Regions from separate parts of the Staphylococcus sp. M0911 genome, predicted to be linked through region 1. Evidence: predicted binding sites of a transcription regulator. Region 1 holds the regulator's gene; the other holds the start of a gene.

Evidence for each region. The regulator LexA, encoded in region 1, represses DNA repair genes until DNA is damaged. The targets are predictions, from matches to a motif close to CGAACATATGTTCG.
Region 2: a site for LexA is predicted at 2,758-2,771, ahead of uvrB (excinuclease ABC subunit UvrB). Genes of this name have one in related genera too.

The regions. Positions count from the first base shown of each region.
Region 1 covers NZ_CP022881.1:1,480,882-1,492,413, forward strand. Annotated here, with positions in the region: gene sbcC (exonuclease subunit SbcC) at 1-3,016, opposite strand, end outside; gene sbcD (exonuclease subunit SbcD) at 3,022-4,146, opposite strand; gene ssp1_RS07170 (CcdC family protein) at 4,253-4,720, opposite strand; gene ssp1_RS07175 (hypothetical protein) at 4,924-5,106, opposite strand; gene ssp1_RS07180 (YneF family protein) at 5,303-5,545, opposite strand; gene tkt (transketolase) at 5,760-7,748, opposite strand; gene ssp1_RS07190 (DUF896 domain-containing protein) at 7,882-8,118, opposite strand; gene sosA (DNA damage-induced cell division inhibitor SosA) at 8,301-8,534, opposite strand; gene lexA (transcriptional repressor LexA) at 8,677-9,300, shown strand; gene ssp1_RS07205 (CAP domain-containing protein) at 9,489-10,514, opposite strand; gene guaC (GMP reductase) at 10,529-11,506, opposite strand.
Region 2 covers NZ_CP022881.1:1,972,634-1,984,165, forward strand. Annotated here, with positions in the region: gene uvrA (excinuclease ABC subunit UvrA) at 1-550, opposite strand, end outside; gene uvrB (excinuclease ABC subunit UvrB) at 558-2,543, opposite strand; gene ssp1_RS09635 (CsbA family protein) at 2,876-3,103, opposite strand; gene ssp1_RS09640 (YfbR-like 5'-deoxynucleotidase) at 3,109-3,750, opposite strand; gene ssp1_RS09645 (COG3942 and LysM peptidoglycan-binding domain-containing protein) at 3,949-4,752, opposite strand; one part of gene prfB (peptide chain release factor 2) at 5,118-6,152, opposite strand; one part of gene prfB (peptide chain release factor 2) at 6,154-6,225, opposite strand; gene secA (preprotein translocase subunit SecA) at 6,503-9,037, opposite strand; gene hpf (ribosome hibernation-promoting factor, HPF/YfiA family) at 9,610-10,185, opposite strand; gene ssp1_RS09665 (ComF family protein) at 10,247-10,921, opposite strand; gene ssp1_RS09670 (DEAD/DEAH box helicase family protein) at 10,921-11,532, opposite strand, start outside.

The DNA of each region.
Region 1 (11,532 bases):
ATTTTGTCATACTTTGATATTGATTTGATGTAACCTCTAAAATGAGTGGTATTCTTTGTTTTAGTTCACTAACATGGGAAATAATACCTACCATTCTTCCCGTTGATTTGAGGTTCACTAATGTATCTAGTGCGGTTTCAAGTGTTTCTTGATCTAATGTACCAAAACCTTCATCAATAAACATTGATTGAAGAGAGATACCGCCTGATTCTTGTTGAACAATTTCACTTAAACCTAATGCTAGCGCTAGAGATGCTTGGAATGTCTCTCCACCTGATAAAGAACTGATATGTCTTGCTTTATTAGAATAAAAATCGAAAACATCAATTTCCAGACCACTAAACCCTTGAGATAAAGCTTCCCTTCTTTGCAATTGATATCTTTGACCACTCATAGTAGCAAGACGTAAATTAGCTTGTGCTATAATTTTTTCTAAATAATAAATCAGAACATAATTTTCCAATGTTAATTTTTGACTGTTTCTACCAGACAGAATTTCTGCAAGATTAAATATATCTTGTTGCTCTTTCAACTCTTTATTTAAATACTCGATATTAGATACGATTTCATCCACTTTTTGTTGATTTAATTTCAGTTGATATTCTAATGTGGCTATTTCATGATTCAAATGTTCAAGTTCAACTTTAAGTTGTGAAAGTGCTTTTTGAATTTCTTCTATATTATCTAATTTTTTCCCTGCAACTAACTCTTTAAGTCTGTTCATTTCCAATTCATACTTATGGATTTGTTTATCATATTCTTTAATTTCATTCTCAATTTTTTCTTTTTCATTAACAATTTTAACTATATCCTGAACCTGCTCAATAGAATCTATATTTAAACGATTCATTTCAGCTTCTATCGATTGTTGTGTTTGTTTGATATCTTCTTGGATTTCATTCTTAGTTTGCTTATGATGCTGCAAGTTATTTTCTTCAATACTTAATTTTTGAGCAATTTCATTTCTATTTTGTTGATGCTCTTCAAGTGATTTTAAATAATGATCTACATTACTTTTTAGCTTTTTAAAATATGATTCAAATTCATCTATTTCAGTATGTTTAGTTGTTGATTCAAAATCATTGATTCGTATCTCACATTGTTCAATTTTTGATTCAGCATTCTTAACTTCATTTCTAATTTCAAACGTTTCTTGACGTTTTCGTTCTACTTTCTTATTCGTTTTTAAGATAAATTCATTTTCTTTTTGTTGTTTTTCTTTTTCTTCTTTCTTTCTACTGATTTTAGAATACAGATTTTCAATATCCGGTATGGAATTTTGATCAATATAAATATTATTTATTTGCTCTGTTAAATGATTTAAAGAACTTTCCAATTTTGCTTTATCAATATTCATTTTATTAAGATCTTCTTGTAATGATTGAATTAAATTTTGCTTTTTATTAATACTATCAAAATCAATATGTTGTCCTAATGAAGTAATTTCATTCCCGCAAATTGGACATATGTCGCCAAGTGACACGACTTGTTGAAGTTGTTCTACTAAAGTTTCTTTGTTATTTAAATTAATTTCTGTCTTATCTATTTCATATAGCTTATTAGATAAGTCATCTATTTCAATACACTTTTGATTATAAGACGCTTTAGTGTCATTCAACTTAGAATTTAATTCTTCTTTCATTTGCATATCATTTTTTAACTTTTCAGCTTGTTCTATTTCCTTTTCAATATTGAAAATATCTTGACTCAATTGTTCAACATGACTGTAGTTGATTTCTTTTGATTTAATAGCTTCATTTAATTCTAATAATTCACGTTCTACTAATTCGCTTTTTTCATTTAAATTTACTAGTTGAGAGGATAAACGTTCTTTTTCTTTATAACTATTTAAATACTGAGACAAATTGTTATAGAAAGTATTAGTCTTTTCTAAATAGTCTTTTTCTATGTTTATAGACTCCTCTTGTTCAGATAGTTGATTTAATCCTAATTGATTTTCTTCTTTTTCTTTTAATAAATTATTAATTGAATGCACAGCAATTTCTATAGATTTTTCTGCTTGATTTAACTTTTTATTGGCCGCTTCATTTCTATCGAGTAGTTGCGATAATGGTTTAATTTCATTAATCTTATTCAGTTTCGCTCGATGTTGATTAATAAAACTTTCATTTTGCTTAAGTTGCTTTAATTCATTTTCATTTTTCTTTAACTCATTTAAATTGAATTCTAACTCTTTATTATCATTGAGTTTTTGTTCTACTTTTTCTATTTCATTTTCATGACTTTTCTTTTGTTCATATTTTTTTCGCCCTATTTTTTCACCAAATTCATTAAATCTATGTAATACTTCATTGATTTTATCTGTTTGATGTACATTGATACTTTTTAATTCTTCTAGATCATTATTTTCAAAAGTATGGATGTCATTCCATAATCGTTCAATATTTTTATATCTTTCTTCAATTTGGATTTTTTCATTTTTAACATTTTCATTTAATCGTTTTTCTATTTCTTCAAATCGTTCACTATTAAAGAGTGTTCTTAATATCCCTTGCTTTTCTTTACTATTAGATAATAAGAATTTTTTAAATTCGCCTTGTGGCAAAATAAATAATTGTCTAAACTGTTCAGCATTAACACCAATTAAGTCGATGATAAATTGGTTACCTGCACTCACCATACTTTCCCTTAAATCAAATTCGTTTTCTATATACTCGAAAACATTTAATTTCGCGGGAGTTTTGGTGGTATTTCCCTCTTTGACAAAAGGCCCCGTACGAACTATCTTAAATAGTTTATCATTAAGTTCAAATTCGAACGTCACTTGCATTGCTGAATTTCCATCTGCAAAATGACTTCTTAAATCATTCTCCTTTCTATTTTTAGTTGAAGCTTCGCCATATAAAGCATATACGATAGCATCAAATATCATTGTTTTACCGGAACCAGTCTTACCACTAATTAAGAACAATTGATTTTGATCTATATTTCTAAAATCTATTGTTTCATTTAAGAAAGGACCAAAATTGTTCAGCTTTAACATCATTGGTTTCAAAGTAATTAATCTTCCTTTCTTATCAAATCATTAATAATTTGATTCATTTTCTTTTCTTGAACATCAGTCAATTGCTCATTGGTGATTGTTTTATAAAAATTATTAATAATTGATAGATCATCTTCTTTTTTTATTTCAATGTGTTGAATTGCTTCATGGTGCTCAAACGTTTCGTTTGTTAATGCTAATGTATTGGGATAGATTTGTTTCAAGTTAATAATAGGATCTGTAATATGAGACATATTTCTTAATTTGAAATGGATATAATTATTCTTATTTGATACGTTTACCTTTTCTTGTATAACGTCTTGATAATCACCTGTGACTATTTCTAATTTTCTCAATGGTTCTATTGGAACAAAATAATCTTGAATATCATTTTTTTGATTAAACTTGACTACTCGATAACCTTTAGGTTGCCCTACTTCTGAAAAAGAATATTGAAGTAATGATCCACTGTATTTAATAGTGTCTTCATTAATACTAAATGGATGATGTAAGTGTCCTAACATGACAAAATCAAAAATATTAAATGATTTTCTTTCTACTGTTTCGACAGTACCTATAGTTAATGGTCTTTCTGAATCGGATGTCTTACCACCTTGTACAGTTAAATGGCCAATCAATACATTAATGTCTTGAGGTTGAAGTGTTTCTGACATACTAGTTATACATTTATCCAATGCTTGTTGATGTGTTTGAATTGAGTCATCTTTAAAATAGTGTTGTACTTCAGCAACAGTTGCAAAAGGTAATGTATAAAAATTGATACCATTAATACGAATGGGCTGTGTCATATTTTCTAATTTAGTTCTAATATATAAATTACTATGTTCGAACCAACTTGCACCATAATTCAAACGCTCTTTTCCATCATGATTTCCACTAATTAAAATAACTGGAATTTTTAAATCAATATTTAACTTGGAAATCGTCTTTTCGAATAATTTAATCGTATCTTTACCTGGATATGTAGTATCGTATAAGTCTCCAGCAATAACGATTATGTCTGGTTTTTCTTCTTTCATTTGATTTATAAATTGATCTAATACATACCTTTGATCTTCAAGTAATTGTTTACCATTTAAAATGCGACCTAGATGCCAATCTGCTGTATGGATTACCTTCATTTTTTACCTCCGAATAGAACGTTTGTTCGTATTAATCATAATACTTTTTCTCACATATTTCAAGCAAAAAACCACTCATCTCAGTAGATAAGTGGCTCTTATATATTTAATGAACAATAGATTTTTTTACTTTTTTGTACTTGTAATACATCGCTAATCTCCATGGTACTATCATACAAAAAGCTAATAAGAAAAACATACCAGCAATCTCTCCTGGGTCAATCTCATTGCTAATGAATATTTTTATAACAGTACGTATAACTAATAGTGATATCAAGATAATTGGAAATGCTTTTGAACGTTTCATATAAATCTCGCTACCTTTTACTTCGAAACGTGATGTCCATATTAAGACTGTTGAAAATAAAACACCTAAGACAAAAGATTCTAGTATCTCAATCCCTGTTAATCTAAAATACGGTATTACATACATTAAAGCACCCGTTGCCATGAAAAATGGTGGTAAAATAATTTTCTTTTCATTGACTGGAAATTTTTGTGCTTTCATACGAATCACAATAACAACTGCACCCATCAAGAATGCAACTACAATTGAAAATATTAAATATGCCACTGTTACACCTTCTCATATATTCTAAACTGCAATACTCTTTTTTAATCACGTGTTAGTATATCATTAATCATGTATATTTTCATAGCTTTTAATTTAAGAAATGCTTCCCACAAAATCAAACAATTTAAACTTTATTTAACTTTTGAATTCTCATAAAGCACTTAACTTTTATTGTAGTATAAGAATAAAACAGTATGCATATGTCATTTATCATAAATGACATATCCTAACCACCAGAAAAAGAATAATAATATAACCGTGATAATAAATGTTAACAATAATCGTAAAACCACATGCACTTTAAGTTGATTGCCAATGAATGACCCTATTAAAACCGATAAGAATGATGCAATACCTATAATGATACTATCTGGTTCTAAATTCATATTAACACTCACCTCAAAAATTAATAATTAATTATAGATTCTTAACGATAAACTTAATAATTCCAATAATCCTCACCTTATTATAAAAACATTTTAATTTTAACTTAACATTTAAGAATTGTATTTAAAAGAATGATCATATCAAAAAAAGGATTAAGACAGCATTTTATAACTGTCTTAATCCTTTTTATCTTTTTTATTTCTTTTGACCTTTCATACCTTGGTCCATATTTTTGTTCATCATAGTCATCATTTGATTGATTTTCTTTTGAGAAGGTTTTTGACCCATTTGCATCATCATCATACGTAGCATTTCTTCATTAATAGGTGGGTTTTTTTTCAAATAATCCATCATATATTTTCTAGCTAAGAAGAAACCACCAACTAAACCTGCGATTAATGCTATTACAATTAAGATAATTGCTAACCACGTTGCCATTGTTTCACCCACTTTCTTTATCCTAATGAATTTTACTAGATTCAAATATTTATTTCAAGACAAATTTAAGACTTAAAATAATGCACATCAAAAATCATAACAAATTTTCTAATTTTATTAAACGTACTTTATAAATTATTTTAATATTTAAAAACGAAGCCTGGGACATAATAAATGTCTCAGGCTACAAATATATATTTAAATCGTCATTGAATTAAAATTCACGAATTTGATTTAAAACATTTTCTTTTGTAAATCCATATTTTTCAACAACTAAGTCGCCAGGAGCACTTGCACCAAATCCATCGATACCAATGACTTTACCTTGAGTACCGACATATTTATGCCAACCTAATGTTGATGCCATTTCAATAGCTACACGTTTAGTAATATTTGAAGGAATCACAGATTCTTTGTAGTCTTCTGATTGTTGTTCGAATGCGAACCAGTTTGGCATAGAAACCACTCGAACACCTTTACCTTGTGCGTCTAAATCTTTAGCTGCTTCAACCGCTAAGCTTACTTCAGAACCAGTTGCTAATAATAAATATTCAGGTGTTTCTTTAGATTCATAAACGACATATGCACCTTTACGCACACCTTCTTCTACTGTTTCTTCTGAAACATCTAAAGTTGGTAAATTTTGACGTGTAAGTACTAATGATGTAGGCGTGCTTTCAGATTCTAAAGCAACTTCCCAAGCAACTCTTGTTTCATTACCATCTGCTGGACGAATAACATTCATGTTAGGAATTGCACGTAATCCAGCTAATTGTTCAATTGGTTCATGAGTAGGACCATCTTCACCTACTGCAATAGAATCATGAGTAAATACAAATGTTGAATTTAATCCCATTATTGCTGATAAACGTAATGCAGGTTTTAAGTAGTCACTAAAAACAAAGAATGTTGCCCCGTATGGATGTAATCCACCGTGAGCTGCCATACCGTTAACAGCTGCGCCCATACCAAATTCACGAACACCAAACCAAATGTTTTTGCCATCACGATTATCTTTATCATAATCTTTAGCATCTTTAACATTTGACTTATTTGAACCAGCTAAGTCTGCAGATCCACCAAAGAATGATGGCACATGTTTACTTAATGCTTGAATAACTTCACCTGAGTCAGCACGAGATGCTGCATTATGTTCTGCATCAAATTTAGGTAATTCTTTTTCATAATTTTGTGGTAATTTACCACTAATCGCTAATTTGAACTCTTCAGCTAGTTCTGGATAAGATTTACTATATTCTTCAACTTTATTTTTCCAATTTTCTTCATGCTCATTAGCACGTTTTAACATTGTAGAATTGAAGATATCGTAAACTTCTTGTGGTACATTAAATCGTTTTTCAGGATCTAAACCGTATGCTTCTAATGTTAATTTACGTTCATCTTCACCTAATGGAGCACCATGTACGCCGTTAGTACCTGATTTATTTGGAGAACCAAAACCTATTACTGTTTTTACTTCAATAATAGTTGGTCCTTGTTGAGATTTAGCTTTATTAATTGCATTATCAATTTCTTCTAAGTCATTTCCATCTTTAACTAAGATGTAATTCCATCCATATGATTCAAAACGTGATTGCGTTTTTTCAGAAAAGGCTTTATCTAAATCACCATCTAATGAAATATCATTTGAATCATATAAAACGATTAACTTATCTAATTGGTTATGGCCGGCAAAAGAAGCTGCCTCATGTGAAATACCTTCCATTAAGTCGCCATCTGACGCAAGTACATAAGTATAATGATCTACTACATTATAATTATCTTTGTTAAATTTACCTGCTAAATGACTTTCCGCTAAAGCCATACCTACTGACATTGCAAAACCTTGTCCTAGTGGACCTGTTGTTACTTCTACGCCATCAGTATGTTTGAATTCTGGATGTCCTGGAGTTTTAGAACCCCATTGTCTAAATTGTTTAAGTTCATCCATTTCTAAGCTACCAGATACATGTAATAAGCTATATAATAATGCCGAACCATGTCCTGCTGATAATACAAATCTATCTCTGTTAAAATAATCTTTAGATTGGGGATTAAAATTTAGGTGTCTTGTCCATAGTGTGTATGCCATTGGTGCTGCACCCATTGGTAAACCAGGGTGTCCTGAATTGGCTTTCTCTATTGTATCGATACTTAAAGCACGAATCGTATCGATTGCTAATTGATCTTCTTTATTAAACATTATATTTTCTTCCCTTCTTCAAATAATACCTCAAATTAATTATAACTTATTTTAATATAAATTCATAAAGAAAAATCTGAAAAATCCCTCAGTTTTTCTATTAAAATAAATCTAAAATGATAAAATTTCACGCTTATTTTTCTTTCTTATTCTGTTGAATTTTCTTTAATTTTTCAGGAGTAACGTCATTACCTTCTGGATCTATCACTTTAGTATTTTCTAATTGCTTTTTGAATCCCTCTCTAAATGAATCAAGATATTTTTTTCTTAACTTAGATTGCTCTTTTGCTTCCTCGTTAGTTAAACCTTGCTCTTTCTTCTTTTTAGCTAATTCATTAATTCTATCAATATTCAAATCATTTTTAGACATTCAACTTCCTACTTTCATCTCAATTATTGTTCAATTATATATATATCATAATTTTCTAACCTTATATCATATATTTTTATATTCTTATAATAATATAGCGTTGATAAACCTTCCATAAAATATAACAAAAAAAATGAGCATAACCAAATCGTTACGCTCACTTTCTCTTTATTTAATCTATCTTAGTGGGCTAATGCGAACATAGACCCAGATTTATGTTCGCTGTTCCCATCATTATTAGGTACTTGATGTTCATTTTGGTTAGCATTCTGATGAATTTCATGATCTGTCATTTCGTACGTTTGTTCTGAATGTGCACTTTGATTAACACTTAAGAAGAATACTAAAAAGATAAGGCAAGATACTAAAAACACTGCTATATATGTTAAAAATGTCTTTGTTTGTTTTGTTAACATGAATTTCACTCCTAGAACGTTCGTTTGTATTTATAATTTAACAGAACAGATGTTCCATGTCAACACTTTAACGAACAAACGTTTGTTATTTGATTATAGAGATGCTATAATAAACTTAAATAAAACTAGGGAGTGCCTATATATGAGAGAATTAACGAAAAGACAAAGCGAAATATATGATTACATTAAGCAGATTGTTCAATCAAAAGGGTATCCGCCAAGTGTTCGCGAAATTGGTGAAGCAGTAGGATTGGCCTCAAGTTCAACCGTTCATGGTCATTTATCAAGATTAGAAGAAAAAGGCTATATTAAACGCGATCCTACTAAACCTAGAGCAATTGAAATTGTTAGCGAACAATTAAACGATAATATTAGTATGGAAGAAACGATTCATGTTCCTGTAATAGGTAAAGTAACAGCCGGTATTCCAATTACTGCAGTCGAGAATATTGAAGAATACTTTCCATTACCTGAACACTTAACTTCCACACATAATAGCGATATCTTTATTTTAAATGTTGTTGGAGACAGTATGATTGAAGCAGGTATTCTTGATGGCGATAAAGTCATCGTTCGTAGTCAAACAATCGCAGAAAATGGCGATATCATTGTTGCGATGACTGAAGATGATGAAGCAACAGTTAAAAGATTTTATAAAGAAAAGAACCGATACAGATTACAACCAGAAAATAGTACAATGGATCCAATTTACTTAGATAATGTTATAGTAGTTGGAAAAGTAATCGGTTTATATAGAGAAATGTAATCATAACTTATCCTCATAACCCCCTATAAAAAAAGGATTAGGCCATTAGCCTAATCCTTTTTATTTTGATTCTTATTCAAAACTTCTTTTACTTTTTCTAAGATATCAGGTTGTTGTTTTGATTTAGTTGACATTCTATCTACTTCCTTACAACTACTTAGTACCCCAACATATATTGTTTTAAACGATTAACCAGTATAATTTTCTGTCCAATATGGTTGTCGTTGATCATTAAAATCGACGCCGACACCTAAAGTTGAAAAGCTATCATTTAGTATGTTTTTTCTGTGTCCTAATGAATTCATTAATCCTTCGTGAGCATATATACTATTTTGTTGTCCATAGGCTAGATTTTCTCCAGCTGCATTAAAATCATGACGATCTGCTTTCAATCGGTCAAATGGCGATTTTCCATTTAAATCAGTATGATCAAAATAACTATTTTCTACCATATCTTGGCTATGCTTTCTAGCAGTGTCAGAAATGGATTTAGAATAACTTAATGTTGATAATTGTCTTTGCTTTCTTTCTGCATTAACGATATCAAAATCCTGTAATTCAAAACTTTTTTCTAAAGATTTAGAAGGTGCACCATATTGCTCTTGAAGCCTATTTTCCATTTCGTCACTTACTTGATATAACGCAGTGACACCATTCTTTTCATGTTTATCATAGAAAACTGTAGTATAAATATGCTTTTTGTGAAATACATCATATTCATCATTTTTAATTTCGAATCGCTTATTCCCTTTTTTTATCTCATCAAGAGGTTTACCTAAACGATCTCTCACCTTGTTTTTAGGTGTCGCATATTTTATTTTAGACTGAGAAGAAATTAAGTTTTGATTAGTATACATACCGTTTACTCTATCTTTAATATAACTAATCATGACAAATTGGTTATAATCATCATCGTAATACGTATACCAGTTGGTACCATATTCATTAGAAGTGATGCGCTTTTCTTTACCTAATTTATCTTCTACTTCTTTTTTTGACATATTCATTTGAACATTATTAATAGCAAACTCTTGTTTATTTGGAACATCCAAACTTATATCTTCTTCATTAGAATCTCCAAATGCCCAATGATCTATCTGTTGCCTAACTTCTATTTGAAGTTTTTCAAGTGGCTTTAACTCATTCAGTGGCAGAAAAATCACTAAACATAAACATGCGACAAAAAATACGAGAAACTTTTTAATTGTAGTCACCTACCATAAGATACTTAGTCTCTATCTCCGTTAAAGATTGAATTTCTAACAATCACATAATCTACTGTGCAAAGTGATTTTAAATCTTTTCCACCCGCATAAGAAATAGAGCTTTGTAAATCTTGTTGCATTTCTTTTAAAGTATCTTTCAATGATCCCTTATGTTCTACAAACATCTTTTTGCCTTCAACGTTTTTATGTTCGCCCTTTTGGAATTCGGAAGCACTACCAAAATATTCTTTATAGCGTTTACCTTCGAGTTCAACTGTTTCTCCCGGTGATTCTTCGTGTGCTGCAAACAATGAACCAATCATAACCATTGAAGCCCCAAAACGGATTGATTTAGCAATATCACCGTGAGTTCGTATACCACCATCAGCAATCAATGGCTTTCGAGCTGCTTTACTACATAAATTAAGTGCAGCTAATTGCCAACCACCTGTACCAAATCCTGTCTTAATTTTAGTTATACAAACTCGACCAGGTCCGATACCTACCTTCGTTGCATCAGCACCGGCATTTTCCAATTCTCTAACGCCTTCTGGTGTTCCTACATTACCTGCAATAACAAATGAATTAGGTAAATATGATTTAATATGCTTAATCATATTAATGACAGAATCAGAATGTCCATGTGCAATATCGATTGTAATATATTCAGGTGTTATTTCTTCATTTGCGAGTTGTTCAATAAATTCAAACTCGGTTTTTTTTACACCAACTGAAATAGATGCAAATAAATGATTACTTTGCATTTTTTTGATAAACGGAATTCTAGCTGCTTCATTAAATCGATGCATGATATAAAAATAGTCATTTTCTGCAAACCATTGTGCTAAATCTTCATTCATAACCGTTTGCATGTTAGCTGGTACAACTGGAAGTTTAAATGAACGTGGACCGAATTGAATTGATGTATCACATTCAGATCTACTTTCAACAATACATTTGTTTGGTATTAGTTGTATGTCTTCATAATCAAATATTTTCATATTAATCTAAAAGCCCCTTTATAAAA
Region 2 (11,532 bases), 490 kb from region 1:
CACCGTCAACTCGCAAACGTACATATCCTTTTTTACTTATATCTTCAATCAATTTTTCATGACTACCTTTACGGTGAGAGATAACTGGTGCTAATAGTTGAATTTTAGTTCGAGTTTCTAATTCTAAGATTCTATCTACCATTTGTTGAACAGTTTGCGATTCTATCTCTATGTGATGATTGGGGCAGTATGGTTTACCTACACGTGCATATAACAACCTAATATAGTCATATATTTCAGTCACTGTAGCTACTGTAGAACGTGGGTTCTTACTTGTTGTTTTTTGATCAATTGAAATCGCTGGTGATAAGCCTTCAATTGTGTCAACATCCGGTTTATCCATTTGACCTAAAAATTGACGTGCATAAGCACTTAATGATTCTACATATCTTCTTTGACCTTCGGCATAAATGGTATCAAAAGCTAAAGAGGATTTACCTGAACCAGAAAGTCCTGTCATCACTATCAACTTGTCTTTAGGTAATTCTATATCAACACCTTTTAAATTATGTGCTCTTGCACCTTTCACTACTATGGATGGTTCTCTCATTTAAATGTCACCCTTCTGATTTTAATTCGAATAACATATCTCTTAATTCTGTTGCTCTCTCAAAGTCTAAATCTTTAGCTGCTTTTTTCATTTCTTTTTCTATATTTTCTATCGTTTTTTGACGTTCTTTTTTCGTCATTTTCTTAGGTACTTCTGTTTGTTTATTTTCATTAGTATCATCACTTTCGACAGTAGCACTGATAACATCATGAATTTTCTTATTGATGGTTTTAGGTGTAATACCGTATTTCTCATTATGAGCCATTTGAATATCACGTCGTCTTTGCGTTTCATCAATGGCGTATCTCATTGAATCTGTAATCTTATCTGCGTACATAATAACTTCACCGCGATCATTACGCGCTGCACGCCCAATGGTTTGAATTAAGGAACGATTGGAACGTAAAAATCCTTCTTTATCTGCATCTAAGATAACAACTAATGAAACTTCGGGAATATCTATCCCCTCTCTTAATAAGTTAATACCAACAATTGCATCATACGTACCCATACGTAAGTCTCTTATGATTTCAATTCTCTCGAGTGTTTTAATTTCGGAATGAAGATAATTGACTTTTATTCCTGCTTCTTTCATATATGTTGTTAAATCTTCACTCATTTTTTTAGTTAATGTGGTAACAAGTACCCTTTCATTTTTATCAATTCTATCTTGAATTTCACTTAACAAGTCGTCAATTTGATTTTCTGTAGGGCGTACATCAATTTTCGGATCTAACAATCCAGTTGGTCGAATAATTTGCTCTACCATTTCGTCTGTATGTTCTATTTCATAAGGTCCTGGTGTTGCAGATACATAGACTAATTGATTCGTTTTTTCTTCAAATTCTTCAAATTTTAATGGTCTATTGTCTAATGCGCTAGGCAATCTGAATCCATGATCAACTAAAACTTGCTTACGTGCTCTATCACCGTTATACATCCCTCTCACTTGAGGTAGTGTTACGTGTGATTCATCAATCATGATTAACCAGTCATCTCCAAAGTAATCAAGCAATGTATACGGCGTAGAACCTAAAGGTCTTAACGTTAAATGTACGGAGTAGTTTTCAATACCTGAACAGAATCCCATCTCACGCATCATTTCCAAATCATAATTAGTTCGTTGTTCTAACCTCTGTGCTTCTAAAAGTTTATTTTCATCTCTTAATTCTTTTAAACGTTCTTCTAATTCTTTTTCAATTCGTTCAATCGCAACTTTCATCTTTTCTTCACGCGTAACGAAGTGGGAGGCTGGGAAAATTGCAAAATGTTCACGTTCTCTTATAACTTCGCCAGTTAAATAGTTCACTTCTCTAATACGATCGACTTCATCACCAAAAAATTCTACCCGAATACACATTTCTTCTCTAGAAGCAGGGAATATTTCGACTACATCGCCTCGTACTCTAAAGGTACCACGTTGAAAGTCTATATCATTTCTAGTATATTGCACATCAACTAGTTTTCTTAATAATTCGCTACGTTCCATTTCCATGCCCACACGCACACTGACAACTAAATCTTTATATTCTTCTGGATTACCCAAACCATAAATACAACTCACACTCGCTATGATAATAACATCATCTCTCTCAAACAAAGCGCTTGTTGCTGAGTGTCTTAATTGGTCAATTTCATCATTAATAGACGCATCTTTTTCAATAAATGTATCTGTCGATGGTACATAAGCTTCTGGTTGATAGTAATCATAGTAACTCACGAAATATTCCACCCTATTTTCTGGGAAGAATTCTTTGAATTCACTATATAATTGTCCAGCCAATGTTTTGTTATGTGCAATAATTAATGTTGGTTTACCTACTTGTTGTATAACATTACTCATTGTAAATGTTTTACCTGTTCCAGTTGCACCAAGTAGTGTTTGATGTCGCTTTCCTTCTTTAACACCTTTAACAATTTTCTTTATTGCTTCAGGTTGATCACCTTGAGGATCGAACTCTGAATTTAATTTGAATGGATAATGTTCAACCATTACTACATACGCCTCCTGTATTGTTTACAACTCAACTTTTATTACTCAAGATTATTGAAATCATTTTATTCTAAAGATTATCACCGTTTAATACATTATTTATTAATTACTTTCCCTAGTTAACCTATTGTCATACATCATTTTGATGATATCGTTAACGTAAATATTAGCACTGAATTTATTTTCTATTTTAACAAATCTCGAACATAAAATACAAACATTTGTTCGCTAACATTTTTATATTATAAGATAAATAAAAAACAAACATAGCTTAGCAAACTATGCTTGTTCTTATAGACTTTTTATCAATCAATTTGTATGTTAATCAAGTTTTATTCTTCTCTCTTATGGAATTCTAGTTGATCTATGATTAAATAACCCGCTAATAGCGATACAACATCAATAAATATAATCCATTCACTATGAAAAAAGCCTTTATATATTGAGGTTGCGATTAATATTAATGTAACAGAGGTACCAATCCATTTATTTTTAGTCACTACACTAAAAAGCACAATTAAAATACAAGGAAAAAAGGCAGCACATGCATACCAAATCATTTATTTCACCTGTTTCTTTTATTTAGTATTGTCATCGTAGTTTCTCGTAATTCTGTTCTAGGAATGAAGTTTTCTGTTAGCATTTCAGGAATAACATTATCAATAAAATCATGAACAGATGCTAAATGATCGAATTGCATAATTGTTTCTAAACTCATTTCATATATTTCAAAAAACAAAGGTTCTGGGTTACGTTTTTGTATTTCACCAAATGTTTCATAAAGTAAATCGATTTTATCTGCTACAGCAAGTATTTGCCCCTCTAACGAATCATCTTTACCTTCTTGTAACCTTTGTCTGTAAATGTCACGATATTGTTCAGGGATTTCTTCCTTAATAAAATTCTCTACCATTTCTTCTTCAACTTGTGAAAAAAGCATTTTCAATTCTCTACTTGCGTACTTTACTGGCGTTTTAATATCACCTGTAAACACCTCTGCAAAGTCGTGGTTTAGTGCTTTTTCGTATAAGCTCTTCCAGTCTATAACATTTCCATTATATTCTTCAACAGTACCAAGATATTGAGCAATTTTAGTTACTTTGAACGAGTGTGCAGCAACATTATGCTCAAAATATTTGAATTTACCAGGCAACCTAATAAGCTTTTCCATATCAGAGAGTCTTTTATAATATTGATGTATGCCCATTCCGTGATGCCTCCTTCTCATTTAATCATAGATGATACTTAGTTTCATTATACCAATCATCATCATGATTAAAAGCAATATCTTAATGTTGATTTCAACTTAATCGATTATATGCAAATGAATTAATATAAAAATAAGCAGCAACGTAATCATGTCAATTACGTTACTGCAATATCAAACTTTAATACGTATTCAAATTTAATGAATATAGTTGTAGCTACCTGGATTTGTAATTGTTCTGTAAGATTTCACATTAAATCCACCGTTCCAGTTCATCTCAGAAACTGTAACAGTACCATTACTGTTTACACTCTCAACTACGCCTACATGACCATAGCCACCTGAACCATTTGTACCAGGATTAGATTGGAAAACAGCACCTGCTACTGGAATATTATTCACTGTGAAACCAGCATTTCTAGCATTTACTGCCCAACTACCAGCATCTCCCCATAAACTTCCAATAGGTTTCCCTAACTCTGCACGACGATTGAATGCATAATATGTGCAGTTTCCATAATTATATAAATTACCTGAATGACTTACAGAATACAAGCTAGCATCAGTGTCATTACGATAGGATTGATTCGTTGTAGCAGATACTTGTGGTGTTGATTCACTTGTAACATCTATATATTGTTGACTTGTAGTTGATGTTGGTTCTCCAACATAGTAATTGCTTGTATTATAAGTTGTATTATTAACTTGATATTGTGTTTCATAAGGAGAAACAATAATGATGTCTCCTGGGAAAATTAAAGGTGTAACCCCAGGATTAAGGTTATATAATTCTTCTAAAGTAATATTGTGATTTAAAGCGATTTGATATAAAGTGTCACCAGGTTTGACGATATATTGACTAGCATTCTCAGTTCCAACTGATGCTATGTTTTCAGATGTATTCACATTAGGTACAGCAGTTTCTTCTTGAGCATCTGCAACATTGCTGAATGCGATACACGCTGCTACTGATGATAATGATAATAATAACGTCTTCTTCATTAAATATGTCATTCCTTTGTTGTATATTCTAATTTGTCGAATTTAATATAACACAATATTATTTTAAAATGCTTAATGTTAAATTGATGTAATATAATATTTATACACTATCATTTCAAGTATCATCATACATATCACCATGAACACATATATATCAACTAATTCAGAGTGATTCATTGTTAGTTTGACTTTGTCATAATTATCACGTGAGTAATATTACAAGAGATGTTTTACATAGATTCTGTCTTTTTTTAAATTTAAAAAATAATACATTCTTCTATTTATTTAAATAGCAGTACTTTTCAACTAATAACAGACAGAGCTTAAGATCATTAAATGTCTCAAGCTCTGCTTCATTTATTCATTTATTTATCCATTTGGTGTCTTAAATATGCTTCAATAAACGGACCAATGTCACCATCCATTACTGCATCCACTTTACCTGTTTCCTCATTTGTTCTATGATCTTTGACCATTGAATAAGGATGGAATACGTAAGACCTAATTTGACTTCCCCAACCTATTTCCTTCTGCTCACCACGTATTTCTGCCATTTCACGCTCTTGTTCTTCTAATTTAAGTTGGTACAATTTAGATTTCAACATTTTCATGGCAGCTTCACGGTTTTTAATTTGTGAACGTTCATTTTGGTTATTAACTACAATACCTGTAGGATGGTGGGTAATTCTAATTGCTGATTCCGTTTTATTGATATGTTGTCCGCCAGCACCAGATGCTCTGAAGGTATCAACTGTGATGTCATCAGAATTGATTTCTATTTCAATCTCATCATTATCAAAATCAGGAATAACATCACAAGAAGCAAATGATGTATGACGACGGCCAGATGAATCAAATGGTGAAATTCGAACTAAACGATGCACACCTTTTTCTGCTTTTAAATAACCATATGCGTTATGCCCTTTGATTAATAGTGTCACACTTTTAACACCCGCTTCATCACCTGGTAAGTAATCAACTGTTTCAACTTTAAAGCCGCTTTGTTCGCAATAACGTTGATACATTCTTAATAGCATACTTACCCAATCCTGTGATTCAGTACCACCTGCACCAGGATGTAATTCTAAAATTGCATTATTAGCATCATATGGTCCATCTAATAATAATTGTAATTCAAAGTGATCAATCTCTGCTTTAAATTCGACAACATTATTTTCTAACTCTTGCTTCATATCTTCGTCAAATTCTTCTTGTAACAATTCAACTGTTGCAGACATGTCTTCCACAGATTCTTCTAATTCATAAAAACCATTTACCATTGATTTTAAAGCATTATTTTTATCAATAATATCTTGGGCTCTATTTTGATCATCCCAAAAATTGGGCTCTGTCATCATTTCTTCATACTCTCGGATGTTAGTCTCTTTATTTTCTAAGTCAAAGAGACCCCCTAATTTGATTTAAATTGTCTTTATACGCATCTATATTTCTTTTAATTTCTGATAATTCCATAATGTCTCTCCTATTTCGTTTGGTAATCTATGATCTTTATTTCAATATGATTTATTTTATCAAATTCTTAAATATCACTACACCACATTCATCATATTATACGCTTATATTCTATCATATATAACCTGAATTACAGTATAAGAATACGAATTATGTTAAAGACTCATAACTTAATCATCGATATTAACTCATTTTCTCAATCAATGAAATAAACACTAAAAAAGCCCAAGACAACATTGTCTCAGGCTTCAACTACATAATACTTATTAACATACAACTATGCTTGTCCATGACAGTTTTTATATTTCTTACCACTTCCGCAAGGACAAGGATCATTACGACCGATGTCTTCACCTTTAACAATCGGTTGTGGTTTTACTTTTTCTTTACCATCTTCGGCTGAAACATGTTTTGCTTCACCGAAATCTGTTGTTTTTTCACGTTCAATATCATCTTCAACTTGTACCACTGATTTTAATATGAACTTACAAGTATCTTCTTCGATATTTTGCATCATCATATCAAATAACTCGTGACCTTCATTTTGATAATCACGTAATGGGTTTTGTTGTGCATATGAACGTAAATGGATACCCTGACGTAACTGATCCATTGTATCAATGTGATCTGTCCAATGACTGTCAATAGAACGTAATAAAATCATTCTCTCGAATTCATTCATTTGATCGCCAAGCGTTTCTTTTTGTTTAGCATAAGCTTTTTCAATTTTAGACCATACTACTTCAAAGATATCTTCTGAATCTTTGCCTTTGATTTCTGATTCTTTTAATTCGCCTTCTTGTAAGAAGACATCATTAATGTAGTTGATGAATGGTTGGTAATCTAAGTTATCATCCTCTTCATTGATATGATAGTTGATTCCACGTTGTAATGTTGAACGTAACATGGCATCTACAACTTGTGAACTATCATCGTTATCAATGATTTCGTTACGTTCACTATAGATAATCTCACGTTGTTTACGTAGTACTTCGTCATATTCTAAGATACGTTTACGGGCATCAAAGTTGTTACCTTCAACGCGTTTTTGTGCTGATTCTACTGCTCTTGAAACCATTTTAGATTCAATTGGTGTAGAATCATCCATTCCTAATCGGCCCATCATTTTTTGTAATCTCTCTGAACCGAAGCGAACCATTAATTCATCTTGTAATGATAAATAGAAACGACTGTCACCATTGTCTCCTTGACGACCAGAACGACCACGTAATTGGTCATCAATTCGGCGTGATTCATGACGTTCTGTACCAATAACGGCTAAACCACCAATTTCTTCTACGCCTTCACCTAATTTGATATCCGTACCACGACCAGCCATGTTTGTCGCAATGGTAACCGATCCTTTTTGACCAGCATTTGCGACTATTTCCGCTTCACGTTCATGGTTTTTGGCATTTAATACATCATGTCTTACGCCACGTTTTTTTAATAAATTAGAAATATATTCAGATGTTTCTACAGCAACTGTACCCAATAATACAGGTTGACCTTTTTTATGCTTTTCAACTACATCTTCAACAACGGCATCGAATTTCCCTTTTTGACTAATGTAAATTAAGTCAGATTTGTCAACACGTTGTACAGGTTTATTAGTCGGAATTTGAGTTACTGTCATATTATAAATATTACGGAACTCTTCTTCTTCTGTTTTAGCAGTACCTGTCATACCTGCCAACTTATTGTACATTCTGAAGTAGTTTTGGAATGTGATTGACGCCATAGTTTTAGATTCATTTTGAATTTGTACGCCTTCTTTAGCTTCAATCGCTTGGTGTAAACCTTCAGAGAAACGTCTTCCCGGCATTGTACGACCAGTAAATTGGTCAACTATAAGTACTTCGCCATCAACAACCATGTAGTCAACATCTCGTTGTAATGTTACATGTGCTCTTAATGCTGTATTAATATGACTAATAATTTCTACGTTTTGAACGTCATAAAGATTATCAATCTTAAACATACGCTCAGCTTTATCTGCACCTTGTTCTGTTAAGTTTACAGATTTCGTCTTTTCATCATATTTATAATCATCATCTAATTTGAGCATTTTAGCGAAAACATTAGCTTGTGTATAAAGAGATGTAGATTTTTCTGCTTCACCTGAAATAATAAGTGGTGTTCTTGCTTCATCAATTAAAATAGAGTCAACCTCATCAATAATAGCAAAATGCAGTGGTCTCATAACACGCTCTTCTGCATAGTTCACCATGTTATCTCTCAAATAGTCGAATCCTAGTTCGTTATTCGTGCTATATGTGATATCTTGTGCATATGCTTCACGTTTTTCTGTTGTGGTTTTACTATTTAAATTAAGTCCTACAGATAAACCTAGAAATTCGTATAGCTCTGCCATTTCTTCACTTTGAACGCTAGATAAATATTCATTGACTGTAATAACGTGAACGCCTCGCCCTGCTAACGCATTTAAATATGTAGGCATTGTCGCTGTTAACGTTTTACCTTCACCTGTTCTCATTTCAGCAATATCGCCATGATGAATTGCGATACCACCCATTACTTGTACTTTATATGGAATCATATTAAAAACACGTTTAGAACCTTCACGTACGAGTGCATACGCTTCAGGTAAAATTTTATCTAAATAATCATTTTGTTTTTTAACATCTTCAATTTCAGCAAGTTCTTCTTGAAATTTCTTAGTTTTATTTCGAATTTCTTCATCAGTTAAAAGTGCTGTTTCTTCCTCTAATGCGAGTACTTTATCAGCTAACTTACCTAATTTTTTCGTTTCTTTTTTATTGCCGTCAACAATTTTTGATAAAAATCCCATTCTGTTCGCTCCTTTAGCTAAAAACTGCTTGGCTTTCAACAATTAATCTTACCATTTATACCTTTAGAATCATACTTAAATACTCATTAGTATACTTTATTCCCTTTGTCCGTAACATAAACATATTGGCAAACATAGCTTACATACTTTATGCTATTTCACATGGTAATTCAATCAAAATGCCTTTGTGTCTTTTCAATCGATAACATAAATAAATCTAATGAATTGTCAACAAGTTAATTCTAACATGATACAATGTATTATTTCTCGTCTCAAATAAATAAACTTCGCATAAATTGCGAAATTTATTATACAGTACTTCGTTTCTGTTATTTTCAATTAAGATTAGCACAGTATAATGCTTGCGTCTACGAATTCAACATCCACACATCATTTGCATTAAGTCTTTTTACTAAAATCATTATGATTAATTTTTTTCAATATCGTATCTAAAAAAGGGAGCAAGATGAAGTATTCATATACGAATAACAATCATCTCACTCCCAATGTAACACTATTTAATTATTAAACTGAAATAATTTCATACCTATATTTAAGGTTCACATTGACCCTTATTGTTCAGTTGTTTCAATTAGACCATACTTACCATCTTTACGACGATAAACGATACTAGTACCGTCAGTTTCACGGTCTGTAAAGATAAAGAAGTCATGTCCTAAAAGATTCATTTGTAGCACCGCTTCTTCAGAATCCATAGGTTTTAAACTGAATTGTTTAGAACGGATAATTTCGATATCATTATCATTATTTTCTTCAGCACCGCTAATTTCTTCTGGTGGCGCTTCTTGAACTTCTGCTACAAATACTTCTTGATCGCCACGATCACGGTGCTTACGATTTACACGTGTTTTATACTTTCTAACTTGACGTTCAAGTTTATTAGTAATTAAATCAACACCTGCATATAAATCATCATGTCTTTCTTCTGCTCTTAAAGTTACATCTTTAAGCGGAATTGTCACTTCAACTTTTGTAGTTGAATTTGAATAAGTTTTAACTTTAACGTGGGCAACCGCATTCGGTACATTGTTAAAGTAACGTTCTAACTTACCAATTTTTTCCTCAATATAGTTGCGAATTGCATCTGTGATAGTGAGGTTATCTCCATGAATTTCAAATCTAATCATAGTAATCTCTCCTTTAACCTCTTATATTGGTAATGCTTAATTATATTTTACCACGTCGCCCTCATCTTGCAAACGCAAACACATTGAATTTTCTGACATTTAATGTAGATAATTTACACATTGCGCGGTTAATCGTTAACCCTGTTGTATAAATATCATCTACAAGTAATATTTCTTTACCATCCAACTCAACATTGTTTCTTATAAAGAAGGGATTGGTCTCTTTAAGACGGTTAATTTTATTTAACTCTGCTTGTTTCGGTCTTAATTGTGTACCTAGTACATTTACATAGGCAATACCCTTCATCTTTAATACTTCTTCAACTGGATTAAATGTCCTTTCAATATTACGTTCATCTGGCGATGGTATTGGAATTACATAATCAAACTTACCTTCTGGTAAATTGATGATCGCGGCAAGAACCTTACATAAATAATGATCTTTCAAAAATTTATATTGATGCATCGTTTCTTTCATAATACCATCATAATTAAAATTACATTTTAATCGATATTGAATGTTAAATCGTTCATTCAAAAATTGACAGTCTTCACAAATATGTTCACCTTTAGTCATTAATTTCAAACACTTTTTACAACGCTTTAATGCATCATTAATCTTTACTTGATTCCATTTTTCAAAGCAAGTCTCACATATAACACAAGGTTTTCTATAAAAATTAATAATAGTTAATTGTTCATTGATCGGATTTAAACATTGTAGGCATTGTTCCATTATATGTCTAACCATCCTTTTTGTTTCGCAAGTTGATTCATTTTTTTAATATCTTTTCTAGCTAACATCATTGATAACGACACACCATTATGATAATAAACCACATTCCCGTTTGGGGCTTGCTTCTTTCTACCCACTCGACCTGCGATCTGTATTAATGCCGCTTTAGAAAACTGGTCAGCTTCAATAACTACGACATCCAACTTTTCCATAGTAAAACCTCGTTCAAGAATGGTAGTGGTAAAAACAACCATATGATTGCCTGCCCTTAAAGATTGCACTTTCTCAAAGCGCTGTTCATCTTCACTGTGAATATATATTAAATTAGGTATTTGAGATTGATATGTCTTAAAAGCTTTAATCATATGATCAATATGATTAAAAAACACTAAGGTATAACGTTGATTCTGTATTTGTTTGGATAAGAAATTCAACAATTTAAATTGAACCTGTTTGGGTTTAAACTTTAAATATTGAAAGATAGGTACGGGGAGTGGTTGTCGGTGAAATCGTGCTGGCAATTTTATCACATTATCTTTACTTATCGTTGATAATAATTTCTGTGGTGGTGTAGCTGTCATATAAATATGACATGCGTTCTGTTTGGAAGA